3 regions of the Vibrio sp. NH-UV-68 genome follow, and region 2 is predicted to be linked to each of the others. Evidence: predicted binding sites of a transcription regulator. Region 2 holds the regulator's gene; each other region holds the start of a gene.
The links. Region 2 encodes MetJ, which represses methionine synthesis genes. Its sites were predicted from a motif close to TTAGACNTNTANANGTCTAA; they were not measured.
Positions count from the first base shown of each region.

Region 1: metH (methionine synthase) is a predicted target of MetJ. The motif match lies at 2,530-2,549, and genes of this name have one in related genera.
Region 3: metN (methionine ABC transporter ATP-binding protein MetN) is a predicted target of MetJ. The motif match lies at 2,276-2,295, and genes of this name have one in related genera.

Region 1 covers NZ_CP134975.1:309,124-313,469, reverse strand. The annotation lists gene metH (methionine synthase) at 1-2,481, opposite strand, end outside; gene ViNHUV68_RS01490 (cation:proton antiporter) at 2,651-3,931, shown strand; gene ViNHUV68_RS01485 (diguanylate cyclase) at 4,087-4,346, shown strand, end outside.
Region 2 covers NZ_CP134975.1:2,930,649-2,934,994, forward strand. The annotation lists gene priA (primosomal protein N') at 1-484, opposite strand, end outside; gene rpmE (50S ribosomal protein L31) at 764-982, shown strand; gene ViNHUV68_RS13435 (malic enzyme-like NAD(P)-binding protein) at 1,241-2,518, shown strand; gene metJ (met regulon transcriptional regulator MetJ) at 2,611-2,928, opposite strand; gene ViNHUV68_RS13445 (O-succinylhomoserine (thiol)-lyase) at 3,147-4,313, shown strand; gene ViNHUV68_RS13450 (bifunctional aspartate kinase/homoserine dehydrogenase II) at 4,313-4,346, shown strand, end outside.
Region 3 covers NZ_CP134975.1:2,391,944-2,396,289, forward strand. The annotation lists gene treR (trehalose operon repressor TreR) at 178-1,125, opposite strand; gene ViNHUV68_RS10930 (MliC family protein) at 1,192-1,536, opposite strand; gene gmhB (D-glycero-beta-D-manno-heptose 1,7-bisphosphate 7-phosphatase) at 1,585-2,136, opposite strand; gene metN (methionine ABC transporter ATP-binding protein MetN) at 2,401-3,435, shown strand; gene ViNHUV68_RS10945 (methionine ABC transporter permease) at 3,425-4,102, shown strand; gene metQ (methionine ABC transporter substrate-binding lipoprotein MetQ) at 4,154-4,346, shown strand, end outside.

The DNA.
Region 1 (4,346 bases), 520 kb from region 2:
GAAATCGAGACGTTGCATCTCTTTAGCAACATGGACCATTTCGTCCAATGACGGCGTAATCAGACCCGACAAGCCAATAATGTCGACGTTCTCTTCTTTGGCGACTTTGAGAATTTTCTCGCACGGTACCATGACGCCAAGATCGATGATTTCATAGTTATTGCACTGGAGTACCACACCGACAATGTTCTTACCAATATCGTGCACATCGCCTTTCACTGTCGCGAGTAAAATTTTACCATTGGTTGAACCTGCTTGTTTCAGCGCGTTGATATAAGGCTCTAAATGCGCGACGGCCTGTTTCATGACTCGAGCGGACTTGACCACTTGAGGCAAGAACATCTTACCTTCACCAAACAGATCACCAACCACGTTCATACCATCCATAAGAGGGCCTTCAATCACCTCTAGTGGTTTGCTCGCATTAAGTCGAGCCTCTTCGGTATCCTCAACAATAAACTCTGTAATACCTTTGACCAAAGCGTGCTCTAGGCGCTTTTCAACTGGCCAAGTTCGCCACTCAAGTAGACTAGGGTCCTCTTCTTTGCCCACGCCTTTGCTGGCATATTCAGCGGCAATATCAAGCAATCGCTCTGTGCCATCATCTCGTCGGTTGAGCACGACATCTTCTACCGCCTCACGCAGCTTTTCAGGCACGTTGTCATAGATTTCTAGTTGCCCCGCATTAACAATGCCCATGTCCATTCCGTTGCGGAAACAGTGGTAAAGGAACACGGCATGAATCGCTTCACGAACATAATTATTACCACGGAACGAGAACGAAACATTCGACACACCACCAGAGATCATCGCGTGCGGTAAGTCACGCTTAATGTCGGCCACAGCGTCAATAAAGTCGACGGCATAGTTATTGTGTTCATCAATACCCGTTGCGACCGCAAAGATATTCGGGTCAAAAATAATGTCTTCAGGTGGAAAGCCGACTTCATCGACCAAAATACGGTAAGCCTTGGTACAAATTTCGATCTTGCGCTCACGTGTATCGGCTTGGCCAATTTCGTCAAAGGCCATCACGATCACTGCTGCGCCATAGCGACGAATCAGTTGAGCTTGGTTAACAAAGATCTCTTTACCCTCTTTGAGAGAGATCGAGTTAACAATACCTTTACCTTGAATACATTTCAGACCCGCTTCAATCACGTCCCATTTAGAGGAGTCGACCATGATCGGCACTTTGGATATTTCAGGTTCTGATGCACAAAGATTAAGGAAACGGACCATACACGCTTCGGCATCAAGCATCCCCTCATCCATGTTGATATCGATGATCTGAGCGCCATTTTCGACCTGCTGACGTGCAACGTCTAACGCTTCATCGTAAAGCTCTTCTTTAATTAAACGCTTAAAACGTGCAGAGCCAGTGACATTCGTTCGTTCACCCACATTGACAAATAATGAGTCTTTTTCGATGGTTAATGGTTCTAGACCAGATAGACGACACGCTACAACAAGTTCGGGGATAGCGCGTGGCTTTACGCCCTCAACGACATTTGCCATCTGACGGATATGTTCCGGGGTAGTACCACAACAACCACCAATCAAATTAAGGAAGCCACTTTCGGCCCACTCTTTGACATGATCAGCCATCTCTTCTGCACCGAGATCATACTCACCAAAGGCATTCGGTAGGCCCGCATTGGGGTGAGCAGAGACAAAAGTATCTGAGATGCGTGACAGCTCTTCTACATACGGACGCAATTCATCAGGGCCAAGCGCACAGTTAAGACCGAAAGAGATCGGCTTGACGTGACGTAAAGAGTTATAGAAGGCTTCTGTCGTCTGACCCGATAATGTTCTACCTGACGCATCGGTAATCGTACCGGAGATCATGACTGGTAATGTGACCCCTAGCTGCTCAAAAACGAGATCAACCGCGAACGCACATGCTTTGGCGTTTAAGGTGTCGAAAATGGTTTCAATAAGAATTAAATCACTGCCGCCTTTGATTAAAGCGCGAGTTGACTCGGAGTAAGCAGTCACTAACTCGTCAAAGCTAACGTTGCGGTAACCAGGATCGTTGACGTCGGGTGAGATGGAACATGTTCGGTTTGTCGGACCAAGGACCCCAGCAACAAAACGTGGTTTATCGGGCGTCTTTGCTGTCCATTCATCAGCGGCTTCTCTGGCAAGCTTGGCGGCGGCGAAGTTAATCTCTTCACTCAAGCTTTCCATTTCATAGTCAGCCATAGCGATTGGGGTTGAGTTGAAGGTGTTGGTCTCAAGAATATCTGCACCTGCCGCTAAGTATTCGAGATGAATATCTTTAATCAACTGCGGCTGAGTTAGAACAAGTAAGTCATTGTTGCCTTTGACATCACACTGCCAATCTGCAAAACGTTCGCCTCGATAATCCTGCTCTTCTAGTTTATATCCTTGGATCATGGTGCCCATACCACCATCAATCAGCAAAATGCGTTGCTTTAACTGAGCTTCAATCTGTTGCCTTACATTACTTCCCACGGTACAGCCTCATTCCTTTAACTATCTCTCCATCCTATCACAGTTCATTCAGGAGTCTAGACGTCTAAACAATGAAATTAATGACCAATCAATAACAAAAAAGTGTTTGCTATTTGAGCATAGTGATCCGAAAATCCTTATTCACAATTTGTTACAATCTGAGATTCTAATGTCGGTCTATTACACACTGTGCTTTTTATCCGCAGCGGCCATGCTGATTGCTTTTGTAAACAGCAAGATAGGTAAAATGCAAACCACCATCGCGATTACTGCAGGATCAATGATGCTCTCTCTATTGATTCTCATTGCGGGTCAAAACGACTGGTTTCATTTAACAGAGATTGCTTCTAAGACTGTCTCCAGTATTAACTTTGAAGATTTTCTCTTAAAAGGCATCTTAGGCTTTTTACTTTTTGCTGGCGGACTAGGCATTAAATTGCCTAACCTCAAGGATCAAAAGTGGGAAATCACTGTACTCGCCTTAGCAGCGACACTGTTCTCAACCTTCTTCATCGGCTTTGTTCTGTATGGCTTTTGTCAGTTAGTAGGCATTCACTTTGATTTGGTTTACTGCTTACTGTTTGGTGCTCTAATTTCTCCAACCGACCCAATCGCAGTACTTGCGATTGTAAAAAAACTCGACGCTCCAAAACGGATTTCAACTCAAATTGAAGGCGAATCACTGTTTAATGATGGTTTTGGTCTGGTGATCTTCGTTACTCTATTTACCATTGCCTTTGGTCATGAAGCACCTACGGTTACCAGCGTAACGTTACTCTTCATTCAGGAAGCGCTCGGGGGGATAGTTTATGGATTCGCACTTGGCTTACTCTTTCACTTTTTAATCAGTTCAACTGACGACCACTCAATGGAATTATTACTTACCATAGGAATTCCAACCGCTGGTTATGCTTTCGCTGAGGTGTTGCATGTTTCTGGGCCTCTTGCCATGGTGGTCTCAGGGATTATGATCGGAAACTGGACACGCTTTATCGGCTTTTCGAAAGAGAGCGAAGACCATCTCGATCATTTTTGGGAGTTAGTAGATGAGTTTCTCAACGGCGTTCTGTTTCTTTTGATCGGTATGTCGATGCTGCTATTTAAATTTCACGAAGAAGACTGGATTGTAATGGCTTTCTCGGTACCCTTAGTCCTCGCAGCCCGGTATCTCAGCGTATTTATCGCCTACATCGGTTTTAAACGCTACCGTAGTTACAACTCGTGGTCAGTAAAAATATTAACTTGGGGTGGATTACGCGGCGGTTTAGCCTTAGCCATGGCACTTTCGATTCCTTCCGGAATCTGGGTAATCCAAGATAAGCTCATCGATGTAAAAGAAATTATTTTGGTGATGACCTATTCAGTGGTGGTATTCTCGATTTTAGTACAAGGTTCAACGATTACCCCGATGATTGAAAAGGCCAAGAAAGAGGAAGCAAGTCGCCTATAATCAACGATACTAATGCTAATACGCCGAATATTTCCCATTGTTATGACGCTATTAGCATTTTTATATTTTTTCGATACCCCTACAGCCTAACCTCAGTCACAATCAACAAACTACTATTTTGTCAACACTCGTTGTAGTACTGACTAGGCATATCAATGGATGAGCTAACCCTAGATATAAGAACACTTAACTTTACCGTTATCATTTTTTCCTTCATTTATTCTGTTGGGCTTTTTCTTTATCAAACAAAACAGAAAGAGTTAGAAGGCCTAAAAACACTCGCAATTGGTGTGTTTCTGATTGGGCTCGGACCAGCATTACTTGGCTTTCGCGGTAAAGCCCCAGATTGGTTAACTATCGTTATTGCGAACAGCCTGATCATGCTCGGCTTCCTCTATTTACTCTACGGCATTAG
Region 2 (4,346 bases):
TGATCTCTTGATCAATAAACTCTTGGTGTGCGACAGATCCGGCTTCAAGCATGTGCATGACCTTCGCCTGCTTCACCGCGCGACCAAATCCCTGCATCAGTTGATCGCGACCACTCGCGGTCAGTTGCCACGAAACCAGCGTGGCAAAATCAGCGGGCTTCCCTTTGCGCAAAGCACTTGGCATCGCATTGAATAAAGTCTCGCCGAGCGGATATTGATAGAACTGGCTGCACCAATGAAGTAAGGCATAAAGCCGTTCAGGCCAAACTGGTTGACTATCAAGCACTTGTTTAATCGGTTTGATTTTTGTCAGCTCAAATTCTGACTCATTAACCAAAGCCGTCACCAAACCGACTAACGTTTGCCGCCCAAAAGGCACCGATACACGGCCACCGATAATCGGAAACAGGTGATTCGGTATCAGATAATCGAATTGTTTATCGAGTGGCACAGGTAACGCTACTCGGGCAATCGTTGGTCGCATAGTGGCTATCGAGCTCTTGGGGAGGTAACGCTGCTTAGTCTAAGGTAAAAATGACCGACAAGAAAGCGACTCCGCACCCACGACAACGGCAAGTTTCGGCTAAAAAAGTAGCAGATTTATGGTTAAATCGGTTGATCACTGTGGCGCGATTCATTACTATATCGCGCCTTAGAGATATGGCTGTCATTTGGCGGCGGTATCCAAGCAACTTTTATTAACTACGTGTGGTGTCCGGCTTAGAATCGGATAGCGACACGGCCTATATTCAGAGGTTCTCCCATGAAAGCTGGTATCCACCCAGAGTACAAAGCAGTTAAAGCGACTTGTTCTTGCGGCAACTCTTTCGAGTTCAACTCAACGCTAAGCAAAGAGTCTATCCACCTAGACGTATGTGACAAATGTCACCCATTCTACACTGGTAAGCAACGTATCGTAGATACAGGCGGCCGTGTTGATCGCTTCAACAAACGTTTCGGTGCTCTATCAAGCAAGAAGTAATTTCTGCTTAGATATCGAATCTAGAAAGGACGCTCAGGCGTCCTTTTTTGTTATCTATCATAGGGTAATTAGCATTCATTCAGAGTATTGTGTTATTGATACTAGGCATTACCAGTGATCCCTCTTGATATCTGGTCTTATCAGCCGACTTTTACAACCTTTTATTGCTTCCGCTCGCATTCTGACCTAGGCAGCTTGACTTAGTTACTCTAAAATGGATTCCCCTTTCCATATAATTATTAACGAGTACCTACACCTATGTCCGATGACAATCCTCAACAACTATCTCCTGAAGAGCAATTCCGTCAGCAAGCATTGGATTACCATGCCTACCCGACGCCAGGCAAAATTTCTGTTGAGCTGACTACCCCAGCCGAAACCGCCAGAGACCTAGCGCTCGCCTACAGCCCAGGCGTTGCAGAACCCGTACGCGAAATCGCCCAAAACGTCGATAACGTCTATAAGTACACCTCAAAAGGCAATATGGTAGCTGTAATCTCAAACGGTACCGCAATTTTAGGCTTGGGTAACCTAGGTCCAATGGCATCAAAACCTGTTATGGAAGGTAAAGCACTGCTCTTTAAGCGCTTTGCAGGTCTTGATTCGATTGATATTGAGGTCAAACACCGCACTATCGAAGAATTTGTTGATACCGTTGCCAACATCGCCGATACCTTTGGCGGTATTAACCTAGAAGATATCAAAGCACCGGATTGTTTTGAGATTGAAAGACAGTTGATTGAGCGTTGTGATGTACCTGTGTTCCACGATGACCAACACGGAACTGCGATTGTGACGGCTGCGGGGATGTTAAATGCGATTGAATTGCAAGGAAAGAAACTTCAAGACGCAACCATAGTCTGTCTTGGTGCCGGCGCTGCCGCCGTTGCTTGTATGGAACTGCTGATCAAATGTGGCGCAATGCGTGAGAAAATCTACATGCTGGATCGCAAAGGCGTTATTCATACTCGTCGTGAAGATCTCAATGAATACAAACAGCTATTTGCTAACAATACTGATAAACGAACGTTAGAAGATGTAATTGAAGGGGCCGATCTGTTCTTAGGTGTATCAGGTCCAAACTTGCTGCCGCCCGAGGCGCTTAAATTGATGGCCGATAAGCCGATTGTGTTTGCTTGTTCGAATCCAGATCCAGAAATCAAGCCAGAGCTAGCCAGAGCCGTTCGCCAAGATCTGATCATGGGAACCGGACGCAGTGACTATCCGAACCAAGTCAATAACGTGCTGTGTTTCCCATTCATCTTCCGTGGTGCGCTGGATGTGCGTGCTAGCGAAATCAATGATGAGATGAAACTGGCCGCGGTTGAAGCCATTCGTCAGCTCGCCAAAGAAGAAGTGCCAGCAGAAGTATTAAAAGCCGCGGGGGTTAGCGCGCTGTCATTTGGTCCAGATTACATCATTCCAAAACCAATGGACTCTCGCCTATTGTCTCGCGTAGCTAAAGCAGTCGCGCAAGCGGCTGTCGACTCTGGTGTCGCGCGAATAGAAATGCCAGAAAACTACATGGCAGAGTAAGCCTGTTGTGATGAACAAAAAAACCGCTGTTTGATACAGCGGTTTTTTTTTAAGAATTTTACCTTGCAGAAAAAAATGACATGCCGTGGTGATTATTCATCAAACGCTTCGAACTCAATGCCCATTTCTGTCATTAGTTTTTTCACCTCTGTCGGAATATCATCCGGGCGATCTTTACGCAAGTCTTCATCCGTTGGCAGTGGCTGACCTGTGTATGCGTGCAAAAACGCTTCGCACAATAGCTCACTGTTTGTCGCGTGGCGCAGGTTATTGATCTGACGGCGCGTACGTTCATCAGTTAAAACCTTTAATACTTTCAATGGAATAGAAACAGTAATCTTCTTTACTTGCTCACTTTTTTTTCCATGCTCAGCGTACGGGCTAATGTATTCGCCATTCCAGTCTGCCATTGCGCACCTTTGTAAAAATGTATGTTTGAAATTAGAAGCCGCAATTTTAGCGGCATTTATGTCCACAAGCAAAGACATATAGACGTCTAGAAGTATTGACGTCCACAAAAATGACAAGTAAAGTGGTCAGAAATGGAGTTGGAATTGCTCATATCTGACATCTTCAAGATATAGCGCATTCCCTGCAACAAGTCACTATAGTTCGAAAGGAAACGCCCATGAGCACCCGTAAACCAGCCACAATCGCGGTACGTACTGGTATCGAGTCAGACACTCAACATCACGCCGTTGTTCCCCCTATTTATCTCTCAACGAACTATAGCTTCCCGGCCTTTGGTGAAGTGCCTCAATATGACTACACCCGCTCGGGCAACCCAAACCGAGGCTTGCTTGAAACCGCACTGTATGAGCTTGAATCAGGCAAAGGGGCGGTAGTGACTAACTGTGGTACCTCTGCATTGAATTTGTGGGTCTCGGCCTTCCTAGGGCCTGAGGATTTAATTGTTGCCCCCCATGACTGCTACGGCGGAACATACCGCCTATTCAATACCCGCGCTCAGAAAGGAGACTTCAAAGTAGCATTCGTTGACCAATCTGATCAAAAAACGCTCTCTAATGCGCTCGCTCAAAAGCCAAAACTTATCTTGATAGAAACGCCATCAAATCCATTAGTACGCGTGGTCGATATTGAAAAACTGTGTCAACAAGCCAAACAAGTCGGTGCACTGGTCGCGGTCGACAATACTTTTTTAACGCCTGTTTTCCAAAAGCCGCTCGAGCTAGGTGCAGATTTTGTTATTCACTCAACCACTAAGTACATTAATGGTCACTCGGATGTGATTGGCGGTGTTGTGATCACCAAAACCGAGCAACATGCTGAAGAGCTTTCTTGGTGGGGCAACTGCATTGGCGCAACAGGAACGCCATTTGACAGCTATATGACGCTGCGCGGTCTGCGAACCCTAGGCGCGCGTATGAAAGCCCACGAAGAAGGTGCCAGTAAAGTCTTACAGTTCCTACAGAGCGAGTCTTTGGTCAGCGCCATCTATCATCCAAGTCTGCCAAATCACCCCGGCCATGAGATCGCTAAAAAGCAGCAAACTGGCTTTGGCTCAATGTTAAGTTTTGAGTTTGCAGGTAGCTTTGAACAACTTAAAGCCTTTGTTGGCCATCTCGAACTCTTTTCTCTAGCAGAGTCATTAGGCGGTGTTGAAAGCTTGATTTGCCACCCTGCCTCAATGACGCATCGAGCTATGGGTGAAATTGCGCTAGCCGAAGCGGGTATATCACAACAGCTATTACGCTTATCTGTTGGTTTAGAAGATAGTGAAGATCTGATTGACGACCTCACTCAAGCATTTAATAAAGTGAAGGAGGCTGCGTAATGTCTGCCACGCCACGTCAACTGCATAAATTCG
Region 3 (4,346 bases), 540 kb from region 2:
TCTCATTCTCGTGTTTTTCACACTGACTTTGGCTGTTGTTATTATTTTTATCATTTATGGGAACATTCCCATTTGTGGGCATTATAGTGTCAGATCTATCTAAAGATAAAAATGGGAACAATCCCATTAATTGAATGCGATCACAGTATAATTTTAAATCAGTCTGAAAATAATGACTTAGAACTCAATTGGCTGCTGAGTAATGTGCGTGGCGCCTGGTTCACCATTGATATGTGAAATAAGAAGGTTAGCAGAACGTTCACCGGCTTGAGAGTAGCCAGGGTCAATGCTGTAAATATTGGGAAAGAGAAAAGAGAGCAACTCATTACCACCAACGCCCGTGACAGCAACATCTTCACGCTCGAGTTCTTGCAAGCGTTTAATCACACCAAGCGCTAACGTATCACTGGCACAAACTATCGCCTGTGTTTGGTCGGTTAAGACTTGATCCACCAACTGGTAGCCACTCTCGCGGTTTAAGTGCCCGGTTTGATAACAAGGTGTTATTTGCTGTTGCTGACACCAGTCTAAATACGCGTTAAGACGCAGCAAGCCGGTGGTTTTATCGCTCGGGTCAACACCGATAAAGGCGATGTTGTCGATGCTCTGCGCCTTGAGGTGTTCCAATGCACACACGATGACACCACGATTATCGTAGTTAATTGATGACACGACATCGGTATCCATTGCAATGACCACTGACCGCCCTTGCCAGCTTGCGAGTGTCGTGACATCGAGATCGTTAAAACCGAAAATGATCACACCATCAACGTTACGTTTTTTCAATACGTCAAGGTGCTCATTGGTTTTCACGCGATCAAACTGACTCTCCATAATCACCACATCGTAACTGGCGGCGTATAAGGTCGCCAGCATGCTGCTGACCGCTTTGTTTTCTGAAGGGGAATCAAGACGAGAGATAATCACCCCCACCACTTTTTGACTGCCGCCGCGCATCGCTTGAGCTGATTTCGAGGGTACATAACCAGACTCTCGGATCACATGCTCCACTTTCGCCCGTGTTTCAGGTTTGACTTTAGGATCATTGGTCAACACTCGGGAAACGGTTGACTTACCGACCCCAGATAACTTGGCAATATCAAGAATGGTTAGTTTTTTACTCATAACTCTCTGATTCTGTTATCGAACACTCACGGCTAACGCGGCCCCACCGCCGCAATAGTAAAGTAATTATTGCGTAAGGCAATCACTGTAAACCATTCGGCCAATCTCCAAACGGGCTTGATTGCCTTTAGCATGTAGCGTGATCGGATTCGGCGCTTGATTGGTCATGTCATCAAGCGTGTACTTAACCCCAGATCCTGAAGGAACTTGAATTAAGCGATAATCACCATCAACTAGCCTTAGCAACGCAGCTGGCGTATTGGGCATATAGGCAACTTGAAAGGCGTACTGTGACTCACAGTGATAACGGGTAAAGTCACCCTGAAATGTGCTTTCTCTGACAACGCGATCGCTCACGCAGCCAACGATCAATGCAGCTAGCACAGTGCTTATTAATAAACGTATAGTCATGATGACCTCCAGACAAAATAAAAGCCGCCCAGAGCGACTTTTGATTGATTATTTTGTTAGATAAGCAGGGACATCTTTAATGCTGTCTAGCACCACCGAGGCTATGGCCTGGCCTTTTTCGGTGATCGGCTTACCCGTTCGCACTAAAATTTTGCAGCCGACACCCGCCGCTTCCGCAGCCATCAAGTCTTCGGCTTTATCACCAACCATGACCGAGTTAGCCATGTCGATATGCAAAAAGTCACGCGCAGAAATAAACATACCCGGCTTAGGTTTACGACAATCACACTCTTGCTTATATTTACCTAAACCTTGTTCTGGATGGTGCGGGCAATAGTAGATACCATCAAATTCAACGCCGTTGTCGACAAAGTTCCAATCCATCCATTGAGTCAGCGAGAGAAAACGGTCTTCACTGAATTTACCACGTGCAATACCAGATTGGTTGGTCACTAGAACAAGTTGATAGCCCATCTGTTTCAGCTGTTTAGCCGCTTCAAATACCCCTTCGATGAATTCAAACTCGTGCTCGTCATGCACGTAGCCGTGATCGACGTTGATTACGCCATCGCGGTCTAGAAAGACTGCTGGTTTCGCCAAAATATGTTTCTCATTTTGCTTGCTTTAGTATCCAGATTATACCTGAGTCACCTTTTTATGCCATCTCGATGGATTGTGCAATTACCTCTTATGTCATTCACCACTAACTCATTCCGATTGGTTTTAGCGAAAGATACGTTTAGACGTCTAGACGTAAAAATATCTATTGACACTAAACACTCAAACCCATAGCATTCTCTGGTAAATGAGATGTAGCTCAAAATAATCGTCTACTGCTCATCCAAACTGATAACGGGTTTCTCAATGATTGAAATTAATCAAGTAAATAAGGTTTTCTATCAAGGCAGTAAGGAAATACATGCCTTGAAAGCGATCAACCTAAATGTCCCTCAGGGAACAATCTTTGGTGTTATTGGCTCATCTGGAGCAGGGAAAAGTACTTTAATTCGATGTGTTAACATGCTGGAAGCTCCAAGCTCAGGCTCAATCGTTGTTGATGGGGTTGACCTAACCAAGCTAAGCAAACCACAGCTGTGCGAAGCACGTCGTAACATCGGTATGATCTTTCAGCATTTTAATTTGCTCTCTTCACGTACCGTGTTCGAAAACACTGCGCTACCACTAGAATTAGCAGGAAAAGATCAGGCGCACATCAAAAACAAGGTCACGGGCCTGTTAAAGTTAGTCGGTCTGGCCGATAAGCATGAAAGCTACCCGGCCAATTTGAGTGGCGGCCAAAAGCAGCGTGTCGCGATTGCCCGTGCTTTGGCATCCGACCCGAAAGTTCTGCTATGTGATGAAGCCACCAGCGCGCTTGATCCTGCAACCACCCAATCAATATTGGAGCTGCTTAAAGAGATCAACCGTAAACTCAACATCACCATACTATTGATCACCCATGAAATGGACGTGGTCAAAAGCATCTGTCATCAAGTTGCGATCATTGGCGATGGTGAGTTGGTTGAGAAAGGCACGGTCGGCGAAATTTTTGCCCACCCAAAAACGGAACTGGCGCATCAGTTTATCCGCTCAACTTTAGACTTGTCGATTCCAGAAGATTATCAAGCACGTTTGCAACCAACACGTGTCGAGAATAGCTACCCATTAGTGCGTTTAGAGTTTACCGGAGCAACCGTTGATGCACCATTGATGAGCCAAATTGCCCGTAAATTCAACATCGATGTTTCGATTTTGAGTTCAGACCTTGACTACGCTGGCGGCGTTAAATTCGGCATGATGGTCGCAGAGCTATTTGGTAATGAACAAGATGACAACGCAGCGATAGCTTTCCTGCGTGACCATAACGTAAAAGTAGAGGTGCTGGGTTATGTCCTTTAACGAAATTTCACAGTGGCTGAGCTTAAACAGCAAACTTCTCCTAGGCGCAACTTGGGAAACACTCTACATGGTCGCCGTGGCCGGTATTGTTGGCTTTGCTGTCGGTATCCCTCTTGGCGTGATCTTGCATACCAGTAAAAAAGGCGGATTGCTTGAGAACACCAAACTCAATCGCATCCTGGGCGCTATCGTCAATATCGGTCGTTCGGTTCCTTTTTTAGTGTTGATGGTGGCGATTATTCCTGTGACCAAACTATTGGTCGGCACTTTTATTGGTACGACCGCTGCAATTGTGCCACTGACGATTGGCGCGATTCCATTTGTTGCCCGTCTGATTGAAGGCGCACTATTAGAAGTACCAACTGGTTTGGTTGAAGCCGCGCAATCAATGGGAGCCACGCCAATGCAGATCATCTCTAAGGTGCTGCTGCCAGAGGCAATGCCAACTATCGTAAACTCGGTAACCATCACGCTAGTAACGCTAGTCAGCTACTCTGCCATGGCCGGTACTGTCGGTGGTGGTGGCCTAGGTGACGTTGCAATTCGTTATGGTTTCCATCGCTACGATGTGGTGATCATGGCCGTGACGGTAGTAATGCTCATCGTGCTGGTACAAATTATTCAATCTATTGGTGATGCGATTGTCCGTCGTGTCGACCACCGTTAATCAATAATAAGTTCTACAATACTTCACAGATTTATTCATAAGGAGATAGTGATGAAATTCAGTCTTAAAGGTCTTTTGGCTATCGCAGCAGCAGCGTCTGCACTGATTCTAACTGGTTGTGGCGAAAAGCAAGCTGATACCAGCAAAATCAAAGTTGGCGTAATGGCTGGTGCGGAAGCTCAGGTTGCGGAAGTCGCAGCAAAAGTGGCTAAGGAAAAGTATGGCTTGGATGTCGAGCTGGTCA